DNA from 2 places in the Streptomyces sp. NPDC020362 genome. Region 1 is predicted to be linked to the other one. Evidence: riboswitches for the same ligand, from Rfam matches in the RefSeq annotation. Region 1 holds a riboswitch; the other holds the start of a gene.
What was found. Region 1 has a riboswitch for cyclic di-AMP ahead of AB0H32_RS07420 (M23 family metallopeptidase). Riboswitches for the same ligand answer to the same signal wherever they lie in the genome.
Positions count from the first base shown of each region.

Region 2: it holds a riboswitch for cyclic di-AMP, as region 1 does, so the genes downstream of both, AB0H32_RS08220 (transglycosylase family protein) here and AB0H32_RS07420 (M23 family metallopeptidase) in region 1, are expected to answer to the same signal.

Region 1 is NZ_JBFAET010000011.1:22,457-27,609, forward strand. Features, by position in the region: gene AB0H32_RS07415 (aldo/keto reductase) at 49-1,005, opposite strand; gene AB0H32_RS07420 (M23 family metallopeptidase) at 1,159-2,199, opposite strand; cyclic di-AMP (ydaO/yuaA leader) riboswitch at 2,207-2,375, opposite strand; tRNA gene AB0H32_RS07425 (tRNA-Met) at 2,826-2,899, opposite strand; gene AB0H32_RS07430 (dihydrofolate reductase family protein) at 2,965-4,098, opposite strand; gene AB0H32_RS07435 (MarR family transcriptional regulator) at 4,172-4,756, shown strand; gene ribA (GTP cyclohydrolase II) at 4,893-5,153, shown strand, end outside.
Region 2 is NZ_JBFAET010000012.1:83,780-88,932, reverse strand. Features, by position in the region: gene eno (phosphopyruvate hydratase) at 1-857, opposite strand, end outside; gene AB0H32_RS08220 (transglycosylase family protein) at 1,200-1,892, opposite strand; cyclic di-AMP (ydaO/yuaA leader) riboswitch at 1,897-2,066, opposite strand; gene AB0H32_RS08215 (transglycosylase family protein) at 2,249-3,304, opposite strand; gene AB0H32_RS08210 (cytochrome P450) at 3,471-4,736, opposite strand; gene AB0H32_RS08205 (nucleoside triphosphate pyrophosphohydrolase) at 4,736-5,153, opposite strand, start outside.

The sequences.
Region 1 (5,153 bases):
GCCGGACCAGCCAGGCTCGGACCGGAGGCGGTGGTGGGCTGGGCGGGATCAGGCTGAGGCCTCTGTCAGGGTTTTGAGTTCGGTGGTGGTCAGCCGCAGGTCCGCCACCCGCAGGAGCGCCGGAAGCTGTTCCGGGGTGCGTGCCGAGGCGATGGGGGCCGTCACCGTGGACCGGGCGGCCAGCCAGGCGAGGGCGACCGTGGCCACGGGGGCCTCGTGGGCGGCTGCGATCTCGTCCAGTGCCGTGAGGACCCTCTGGCCGCGCTCGGATGCGAGGTGCTTGGCGGCCGAACCGGCGCGGGCGCTGTCGACCGGCGTACCGGGGCGGTACTTGCCGGTGAGGAAGCCCGAGGCGAGGGCGTAGTACGGGACCGCCGCGAGGCCCGCACGGGCGGCGAGGTCCTGGAGCGGGCCCTCGTAGGTGTCGCGGGAGACCAGGTTGTAGTGGGGCTGGAGGGCGACGTACCGCGCCAGACCCTCCCGCTCGGAGAAGTCCAGGGAGGCCCGGAGCCGCTCAGGGGTGATGTTGGAGGCGGCGATGTGCCGGACCTTGCCCGCCTTCACCAGGCCGTCCAGGGCGCCGATGATCTCCTCGACCGGTACCTCGGGCTTGTCGTAGTGGGTGTAGTAGAGGTCGATGTAGTCGGTGCCCAGGCGGCGCAGGGAGGCGTCGGCGGCTGCCTTGATGTTGGCCGCGGACAAGCCCTGGTACTCGGGGTGCTGGCTGACCTTGGTGGCGATGACGACGTCGGAGCGGTTGCCGCGGGCCTTGACCCACTTGCCGATGATCGTCTCGGACTCGCCGCCCTTGTTGCCCTCGGCCCACGCCGAGTAGACGTCGGCGGTGTCGACGAAGTTGCCGCCGGCGGCCGTGTAGGCGTCCAGGACGGCGAAGGAGGTGTCCTCGTCGGCGGTCCAGCCGAAGACGTTGCCGCCGAGGGCGAGTGGGAAGACCTCGAGGTCGGAGGAACCCAGTGTGCGCCGTGAGGCATGAGAGTCGGTCATGTCCGGGTTAACGATCACATCCCTCCCGGACATTCCGGGAGGGATGTGAAGGGTGTGGGGACACACGACCGGCAGCCCTGACGCCGGGGGGTCGTCGTCAGGGCTGCCGGGGACCGGATGAGGGGATGGATCAGGCTCGGGCGGACTGGCCGGTCAGGGGTTGAGGCCCTTGCCGCGCAGCCACGTCATCGGGTCGATGCCGGTGGCCTGACCGTTCGGGTGGACCTCCAGGTGGAGGTGCGGGCCGGTGACGTTGCCGGTGGCGCCGATGCGGCCGATGACGTCGCCGGTGCTGACCTTCTGGCCGACGGAGACGCCGATCGAGGACTGGTGGCAGAACCACAGCTCGGTGCCGTCGTCCAGGGTGAGGACGGTGCGGTAGCCGTAGGCGCCGGCCCAGCCCGCCTGGGTGATGGTGCCGCCGTGGATGGCCTTGATGAGGGTGCCGGTGGGAGCGGCGAAGTCGAGGCCGGTGTGGTAGCCGGAGGACCACATCGAGCCGGGCTGGCCGAAGGTTCCGGTGATCGTGTACGAGACGACCGGCAGCTTGTACTGCTTGGCCAGCTCGGCCAGGCGCTCCGCCTCGGCCTGCTTCTTGGCGGCGGCCTCGGCCTTCTCCTTGGCGTCGGCGGCCTTGGCGGCGGCCTCCTTCTCGGCCTGGGCGGCCGCGGCGGCGCCCTGCTTCTCGGCGGAGGCGAGGGCGACCGCGGTGGCCTTGCTCTGGGCCTTGCTCTGCTGCTGCTCGGCCTGCGCCATGATCCGGTTGCGCAGGGCCTCGCCGGCGTTGCCGTCCTGGTCGCTGTCGGCGGAGTTCACGCCGACGTTGCTGAGCGAGGCCTCGGTGGCCTTGGACGCGTCGGAGGCGGAGGAGCCGTCGTCGAACAGGGAGCCGACGGAGGACAGGTCGGGCATCGAGAGGGAAACCGGCGGCTTGCCGGTGTGGGCGCTCGCCATGCCACCCGCGCCGACGGCGGCGATCACGCCGACGCCGAGGACGGTGGAGCTGCGAGCGAGTCCGCCGCCGCGCTGCTTGGAGACCCGGTGCCGGCCGCGTACCGGGCGGATGGAGTCCTCGGTGGGGTTCCACTCCTCCCAGGGGCCCTCTTCGGTGCGGTGGTCGCCGTAGCCGAAGGTCTCGGTCTCGCGCTGAGACGGGACGAACGGGGCTTCTGGGGCAGGCCGGTTGGACGCCACGAAGGCGTGCTCCTTTCCTTCCTCCGCCTACCGGGTTAGCTGACGGGTTCGGAGCAGGAAGGTCTCCTACGCGCGTATACCGGTCGTGGACCCAAACGGTTCACGACGGCATCCGAGCGATTCACCCCAAGGTGGTGGTTCCCCGGTTCCCTTGCGGGATTCGGCACGTGCGCACGGAGCCGCCTCGGGTGACGGCTGGGACGACCGCGCTGCGTTATCGAACGTTAATAGACCCACCTGTGAGATTCCAAGCCGTTCGGCTTGATCATTAACGTTCTTCGCTGCGGACGTACAGGGCACGACCGGCGGAAAACGGGCGAGTTGACCGGTGTTCAGGAGTCACGAACGTTTTGATGGTGACTCAGATGTTATGCGGAGGGCTGCCGTCCGGTCACTGTGGGTCACAGGGGTGGAAGCTGCGCCCGTCGACCCCGAGGGGTGGTCGCGAGGCCCGCACGGCGGGCGGCCGCTGTGGACCGAGCGGATCTCCGGCGTGATGTACGCCACTTGATGCCCCGAGGGGCGGTCGCAGAGCTGGGGATGCACTCACGGGGCCCGGAAGGGGCGGTCGCGGAGAAAACACTCAGGGCCGGAATCCATTGCTGGATTCCGGCCCTGAGTTTCAGTAGCGGGGACAGGATTTGAACCTGCGACCTCTGGGTTATGAGCCCAGCGAGCTACCGAGCTGCTCCACCCCGCGTCGTTGTGACTCCAGTGTACGTCATGCGCAGGGTGCGAAGCACACGGGTTTCCGTGAGGCGCCGATCACGCCATCAGATGCGCGTTCGGCGCCTTCGCCCGTCCCTCGTGTTCCGGCAGCAGTACGACGTCCACGCCCGCGCCCCGCAGCACCCCGGTGCCGTCGGCCGCCGTCACGAACGTGTCCGGCTCCCGCCAGGCCGTGACGACCCGGCGCACCCCCGCCCGCAGGATCAGCTCGGCGCAGGGTGCGGGCCGGGAGGCGCGGCGGGTGCAGGGTTCGAGGCTGCTGTAGACCGTGGCACCGGCCAGGCGCGGGTCGGCCGGGTCGAGCTTGGCGAGGGCCGCCTCCTCCGCGTGGACCACGGGGTCGCCGGCTTCGCGGGAGTGGCCGCGCGCCAGCTCCGCGCCGTCGGCGGCGACCACCACCGCACCGACACTGAAGGCCGTTCCGGAGGGCGGGCACAGGGCGGCCAGGTCGCAGGCGGTGCGCAGCCAGTGGTGGTCGGCGGCGGTGGGTACGGGGCCGGCGCCGGGGGCGGTGGGCTCGTAGCGCATGAGGACGACGTCCTCGATCCGGCGGGTTTCGGTGAGCCGGAGGCGGCCGCCCTGGTAGGACCCGGGCCCGAACAGGCGCGGCGCCGCCGGATCGCCGACGAACAGCGGGGCGAGGACCAGCTGCAGCTCGTCGGCGAGGCCCTGCTGGAGCAGCTGGGTGTGGACCGTGCCACCGCCCTCGACCATCAGGCGCCGTACGCCGCGCACGTCGTGCAGGTGTTCCAGCAGGGTGCGCCAGTCGAGGTCGCGGCCGAGGGAGACCACGTCGGCACTCCGGCCGAGGGCGCGCGAGGCCTGCTCGATGCCCTTGTCGGTGGTGTACACGAGCTTCTCGCCGCCCGTGTGCCAGAAGTTCGCGGCCGGGTCGAGGTCGCCGCCGGCGGTGACGGTGACCTTCAGCGGGTACGCGGGCCTGCCCTCGGCCGTGCGGGCCGCGCGGCGCTCGGGGGAGTTCACCAGGAGGCGCGGGTTGTCGGCGCGGATGGTGCCGGCGCCGATGAGGATGGCATCGACCGAGGCCCGCACCTCGTCGACGCGGTCGAAGTCGGCCGGGCTGGACAGCAGGAGCCGTTCGGGGCCGGTGTCGTCCAGGTAGCCGTCGAGGGAGACGGCGGCGGACAGCAGGACGTACGGGTACGGCATCGGCGCGCTCTCCCTGGCGAGGCGGAGGACTGTCGGTCTTGGTTCAAGTTTGAAACAAACTTACACTGGCGGCATGACGACCCGCTGGCTCACCCCCGAGGAGCAGCGCGCCTGGCGCGCCTACATCGCCGCCTCCCAGCTGCTGGAGGACGCGATCGACCGGCAGCTCCAGCAGGAGGCCGGCATGCCCCACCTGTTCTACTCCGTTCTGGCCAATCTCTCCGAGGCGTCCGACCGGCGCCTGCGGATGACCGACCTCGCCGAGAAGCTGAAGATCACCCGCAGCCGGCTGACGTATGCGGTGACCCGCCTCGAGCGGGACGGGCTGGTGCGCCGCGAGGAGTGTTGCTCGGACAAGCGCAGCTCGCTCGCGGTGCTGACGGACGAGGGGATGGCCGTACTGGAGCGTACGGCGCCCGGGCACGTCGAGGCGGTCCGTGCGACCCTCTTCGACCGGCTCACGCCGGAGCAGGTGGGGCACCTGGAGGAGATCTGCACGGGGATCACGCGCGGGCTGCAGGGGGACGACGCCGAGGCCGGGGCGGGCGACGTCCCGTGGCGGCGCCGTTCGTCGTGCTCGTCGTCCCGGCCCGACAGCCCTGGCAGTCCCGCCGGCCCCGCCAGTCCTGCCGGCCCCGACGGCCCTGCCGGCCCCTGAGCCGCGCCGGGGCGCACGGCGGCACCGGGGTCACATCGGAGTGCGCGAGAATCGATTGCTTTAACTTTTAAGCATGGGGTAGGGTCTCTCCGACCCACTGCTTCAAAACTGAAGCAACCGCCTCGGAGGGACCCGCATGCCCGACACCCCCGCCGCCACGCCGCGCGCCCGCGTCCGGGTACCGCTGCGCTTCGCCGACGGCTACCGCGTCGACGCCGAACTCGTCACCTTCCACGGCCTCACCGACGGCCAGGAGCACATCGCCGTAGTCCTCGGTGAGCCCGGCCCCGCCCCGCTTGTCCGGCTGCACTCCGAGTGCCTGACCGGGGACGTCTTCGGCTCGGCACGCTGCGACTGCGGCCCCCAGCTGCGCGAGGCGGTCGAGCGCATCGCCGAC
Region 2 (5,153 bases), on a different contig from region 1:
TCCTCGATGGAGACCAGCGGGTAGGCCGCCACCAGCTCCTCGTAGTACTCCGTCATCTCGGCGGCGGAGCGCTCCTTGCCCTCGAAGACGTACTTGCCCTCCTTGTAGAACTCGGAGGCGGCGACGTCGAGCGCCAGGGCGATCTGCTCGCCGGGGACGTACCCGGCCTGCTTGACGGCCTCCAGGATGAGGTCGAGGGCCTCACGGTTGGAGCCGAGGTTCGGGGCGAAGCCGCCCTCGTCGCCGAGGCCGGTGGACAGGCCCTTGGACTTCAGGACGGACTTGAGGGTGTGGTAGACCTCGGTGCCCCAGCGCAGGGCCTCGGAGAAGGACTCCGCGCCGATCGGGGCGATCATGAACTCCTGGATGTCCACGTTGGAGTCGGCGTGCGAGCCGCCGTTCAGGATGTTCATCATCGGCACCGGCAGCAGGTGCGCGTTCGGGCCGCCCAGGTAGCGGAAGAGCGGGAGGTCGCTGGCCTCGGAGGCGGCGTGGGCGACGGCGAGGGAGACGCCGAGGATGGCGTTGGCGCCGAGGGAACCCTTGTTGTCGGTGGCGTCCAGGTCGAACATGGCCTGGTCGATCAGGCGCTGCTCGGTGGCGTCGTAGCCGACCAGCTCCGGGCCGATCTGCTCGATGACGGCGAGGACGGCCTTCTCGACGCCCTTGCCCTGGTAGCGGTTCGGGTCACCGTCGCGCAGCTCGATGGCCTCGAAGGCGCCGGTGGAGGCGCCGGACGGAACGGCGGCACGACCCGTGCTGCCGTCGTCGAGGCCGACCTCGACCTCGACCGTGGGGTTGCCTCGGGAGTCCAGGATTTCCCGGGCTACGACGACGTCGATGGACGGCACGAGCATCTCCTTCATGGATGTGACGCTGGTTGTGCGGGGCGGGTGCGCCTTGCGACTAGAGCCTAACCGTCCCGGGCCCGTCGGCCACCGACCGACCGTCCCGTGGACAGGGAGACCGTACCCATTGTTCACGTCCGGAACAAAGGGGCTTCCGGATGAGGCCCGGCTGAAGAGTGGGGAAACAGGGCGGGAAAGCAGGGCGGGGAAACAAACAACCCCGCCCCGGCGCGTACGGGGGAACACGCGCCGGGGCGGGGAGCCCGTGGGGACGGGGGGATGACCCTCACGAGGCCTTCAGAGTGGGGGCGGGCCTTGTGAGAGCGCTGTGGTTCCGGTGGGAGCCAGGTGTCACTTCAGGTGCAGCTGCTGGCCCGGGTAGATGAGGTTGGCGTCCTCGACGATGTCCTTGTTCAGCTCGAACAGCTTCTTCCAGCCGCCCTTGACGCCGTGCTTCTCGGCGATGGTGCTGAGGGTGTCACCCTTGACGACCTTGTACTCGCCGTCGCCCTTCTTGACCTTCTTGCCGGTCGGGGTGGTGACGGTCTTGCTCGGGGCCGGACGCTCGGCCGAGCGGGAGGCGGCCTGCGTGTCGGTGGAGCGGGTGGTCGGCGCGGTGGTCTTCGCCGGGGCGCTCTTGGGCGCGGCGGTGGGGGCGGAGCCGCTGTAGGGGGTGCCGGACAGGCCCGTGCCGCACACCGGCCAGGCGCCCTTGCCCTGGGCGGCGAGGACCTTCTCGGCGACGGTGATCTGCTGCGCCTTGGTGGCCTGGTTGGCCTGCGCGGCGTAGGCGGTGCCGCCGTACGCGGCCCAGGTGGAGGCGGAGAACTGCAGGCCGCCGTAGTAGCCGTTACCGGTGTTGATGGCCCAGTTGCCGCCGGACTCGCACTGGGCGACCGCGTCCCACTCGGAGCCGGTGGCGGCGGAGGCGTTGCCGGCCGCCATCAGCGGGGCGGCGACGACGGCACCGGTGACACCGGCGAGCGCGATGGCCCGGGTGGCCTTGGACGGACGACGGTGCTTGCCCTTGCCGGAAAACAGCATGGATCGATCCCCTCACCGACGCCTGCGAGGTGAGCTGTCGGGTTCGGGCCGGTTGAGTTGCCCGGCCGCACCTCCTGGGGAGGCGCGGCTTCACCCCTAGCCGGATCCAGCCTCAACTGCTGGCCCCGGCACTTACCTTGGGTCCCCCGCTCCTGCCTACGGCGCATGACGCGACGACTGTTCCCGGGCAACCGCTGGCAGGACTCGGCGTTGCGAGTGCCGGGGCTCGTGGTGACGAGCGGCCTTGACCGTAGACATGCGCCCGGCGGAATTTCAAAGACGATCAGGGCTTCTGAGACTCATCCCACACTTTCGCCAAAACGGACATTCGGCGTGAAGCGGGGCGTCAACTCCCGCTACTTTCCACCCTTTTCCGCACCGATATTCAGGGTCTGACCGGGGGTGATGTCGTTCGGGTCGGCGCCGACGACCTTCTTGTTCCCGGCGTACAGGGCGCGCCATCCGCCGTCGACGTCAAGGGAGTCGGCGATGGAGACGAGGGTGTCGCCGTCGCGGACGGTGTAGGTGCTCGCGTCGCGGGAGGCATGGCGGCCGGGCGAGGCGGCGTTCTGGCCGTTTGCCGCGCTTTCGTCCGCACTCCCGCCGCGGTGACGCCCGCCGCTGCTGAGCGAGCCGGTGTCGACGAGGCTCCAAGAGCCGTCACTCTGGGCGGAATTGTCCGAGTCTTCCGTGGTGGGGTCCGCGGTGGGCGACTCGTTTTCCTGCCGGCCCCCGGAGCCCGGCGAGGAGGATTTGTCGGACTTGGGGGTTTCATCGGCCTTGTCGGAGCGATGAGAACCGGTGTGCTTACTCGCGCTCGGTGACGGCTTGGCGGCCACATCCGAGGAGGAGTCGGACGAAGACGACGAGTCCGACAGGCCGGATGAGTCGGATGTATCGGTGGAGTCGGACGAGTCCTTGTGCCCGGAGGAGTGACCGGAACCCTGCGAGTCCGAGCCCTGCGCATCGGAGCCCTGCGCGTCCGAGCCCTGCGCGTCGGAGTCACCGAGGCCCGTGTCGACGTCCACGGAGCCGGAGTTCGAGGTCAGGCCGGAGAGCAGGGCGCAGGTGGCCCAGGGGGTGGTGCCCTGGTCGGCGAGGATCTTCTCGGCGACGGCGATCTGCTGCGAACGGCTGGCCTGGTCGGCGCTGTAGGCGTACTCCGAGCCGCCGTATTTGTTCCAGTCGTCCTGGGATATCTGCAGGCCGCCGTAGTACCCGTTGCCGGTGTCCGCGCTCCAGGAACCCCCGCTCTCGCACTGGGCCACCTTGTCCCATGTGGTGCCGTCGGCCGCGTTGGCGCTCGCGGCACCGAGGAGCGGGATGGCGATGGCGGAGCCGGTCACTCCGGCCGCGACGAGGAGAGCCGGAGCCTGACGGGGGCGACGGTGACGACCGTTCCCGGTGAGCATGCGGAAGCCTTTCGTGCGACAACGGGGCCGGCGTGACGGGTGAAGCGGGGTGTCACGCTGATGGGTGAACGTATCGGCAGACGATCACTTGTCACAAGTTAATGCCGCGCAGATCACGTGAAGATCACAGAATTGAGGTCTGCCGTACGCGCCCGGGCGGGTGTGCTCACGGCACGGGCGTGAACTCCACGGGCAGCGTGCGCAGGCCGCGCATGATGAGTCCGCCGCGCCAGCGCAGCTCGGCCGGATCGGCCGCGAGCCGCAGGTCGGGCAGACGGGTGAGGAGGGTGGCGAGGGCGGCCTGGCCTTCCAGCCGGGCGAGGGGAGCGCCGAGGCAGTAGTGGATGCCGTGGCCGTACCCGAGGTGCTGGTTGTCCCGGCGGGACAGGTCCAGCACATCCGGATCGGCGAACCGCTCGGGGTCGCGGTCTGCGGCGGCGAGGACGACGAGCACCGGGTCCCCGGCGGCGATGTCCTGGCCGCCGACGGTGAGCGGCCGGGTGCCGAACCGCCAGGTGGCCAGCTCCACGGGTCCGTCGTACCGCAGGAGTTCCTCGACACCGGTCTCCAGGAGGTCCCTCTCCCCGGCGGCCAGGGACGTCTGCAGCCGACGCCGCTGCTCGGGGTGGGTGAGCAGGGCGTAGGTGCCGTTGCCGATGAGGTTGACGGTCGTCTCGAAGCCGGCGAAGAGAAGGATGAAGGCCATGGCGGCGGCCTCGTTCTCGGTGAGGTGCTCGCCGTGGTCGGAGGCCCGGATGAGCCCGGAGATCAGGTCCTCGCCGGGCGCGGGCTCGGCGGGCAGCGCCTCGCGCTTGCGGTGGATGAGGTCGGCGAGATAGCCGCGCATCTTCTTCACGGACCGCGCGACCCCGCCCCTCGGCCCTCCCCCGTGCCGGATCATCATGCCCGCCCAGTCCCGGAAGTCGTCCTGGTCCTCGCGCGGGACGCCGAGCATGTCGCAGATGGCGTAGATGGGCAGGGGGAAGGCGAACTCGTGGATGAGGTCGGCGGAGCCCGTCGCGGCGAACCCGTCGATGAGGCGGTCGGTCAGCTCCTGCACCCGGGGCGCGAACTCGGCGACACGGCGGGGCGTGAACGCCTTGCTGACCAGGCGGCGCAGGCGGGTGTGGTCCGGCGGGTCGATGTTGAGCAGGTGCGTCATCAGCTCGGCCTTGCGCTCACCGGGGATGCCGGTCTTCCCCTTGGCGTGCTCGGGCTCGTCGTGGTGCGCGGGATTCTTGCTCAGCCGCTGGTCGGCAAGAGCCTGCTTGGCATCGGCGTACCGCGTGACCAGCCAGGCCTCCACCCCGCTGGGCAGCCGTGTCCGGTGCACGGGTGCGTGCTCGCGCAGCCAGGCGTAGGCGGGGTAGGGGTCGGCGGCGAACTCCCAGGTGAAGAGGTCGGGGGCCGTCGGGGGGTGGGGCTGGTCCATCACTCCTTGACCGTATCCGGCTTTTCGCCGGAGTCCGCTTCGCTCCTCCCGCCCGCTTCGGGCGCTCCTTCCGTCGCCCGGATCGCATCCCGGTACGCCCGCGCCACTGCCCGCAGGGCCGCCTCCGGATCCACTCCCTGTGCCTCGGCCCGTACCGCGAGCGCCAGCAGCTCGTAGCCGATGCCTTCGCCCTGGGGCAGGGGCACGTCCAGCTCCGCGGTTCGGGCACGGGAGGCGAGCTTGGCGGCGAGGGCGAGGCCGGGCTGGCCGAGGGGAACGCCCTCGGTCACCGAAGTGCGCTGCTTCTCCTCGGCCTTGGTGCGCAGCCAGTGCTCCTTGACGTCCTCCGGGGTCTCGGCCTTCTCGTCGCCGAAGACGTGCGGGTGGCGGTGGATGAGTTTGGCGACGATGCCGCCG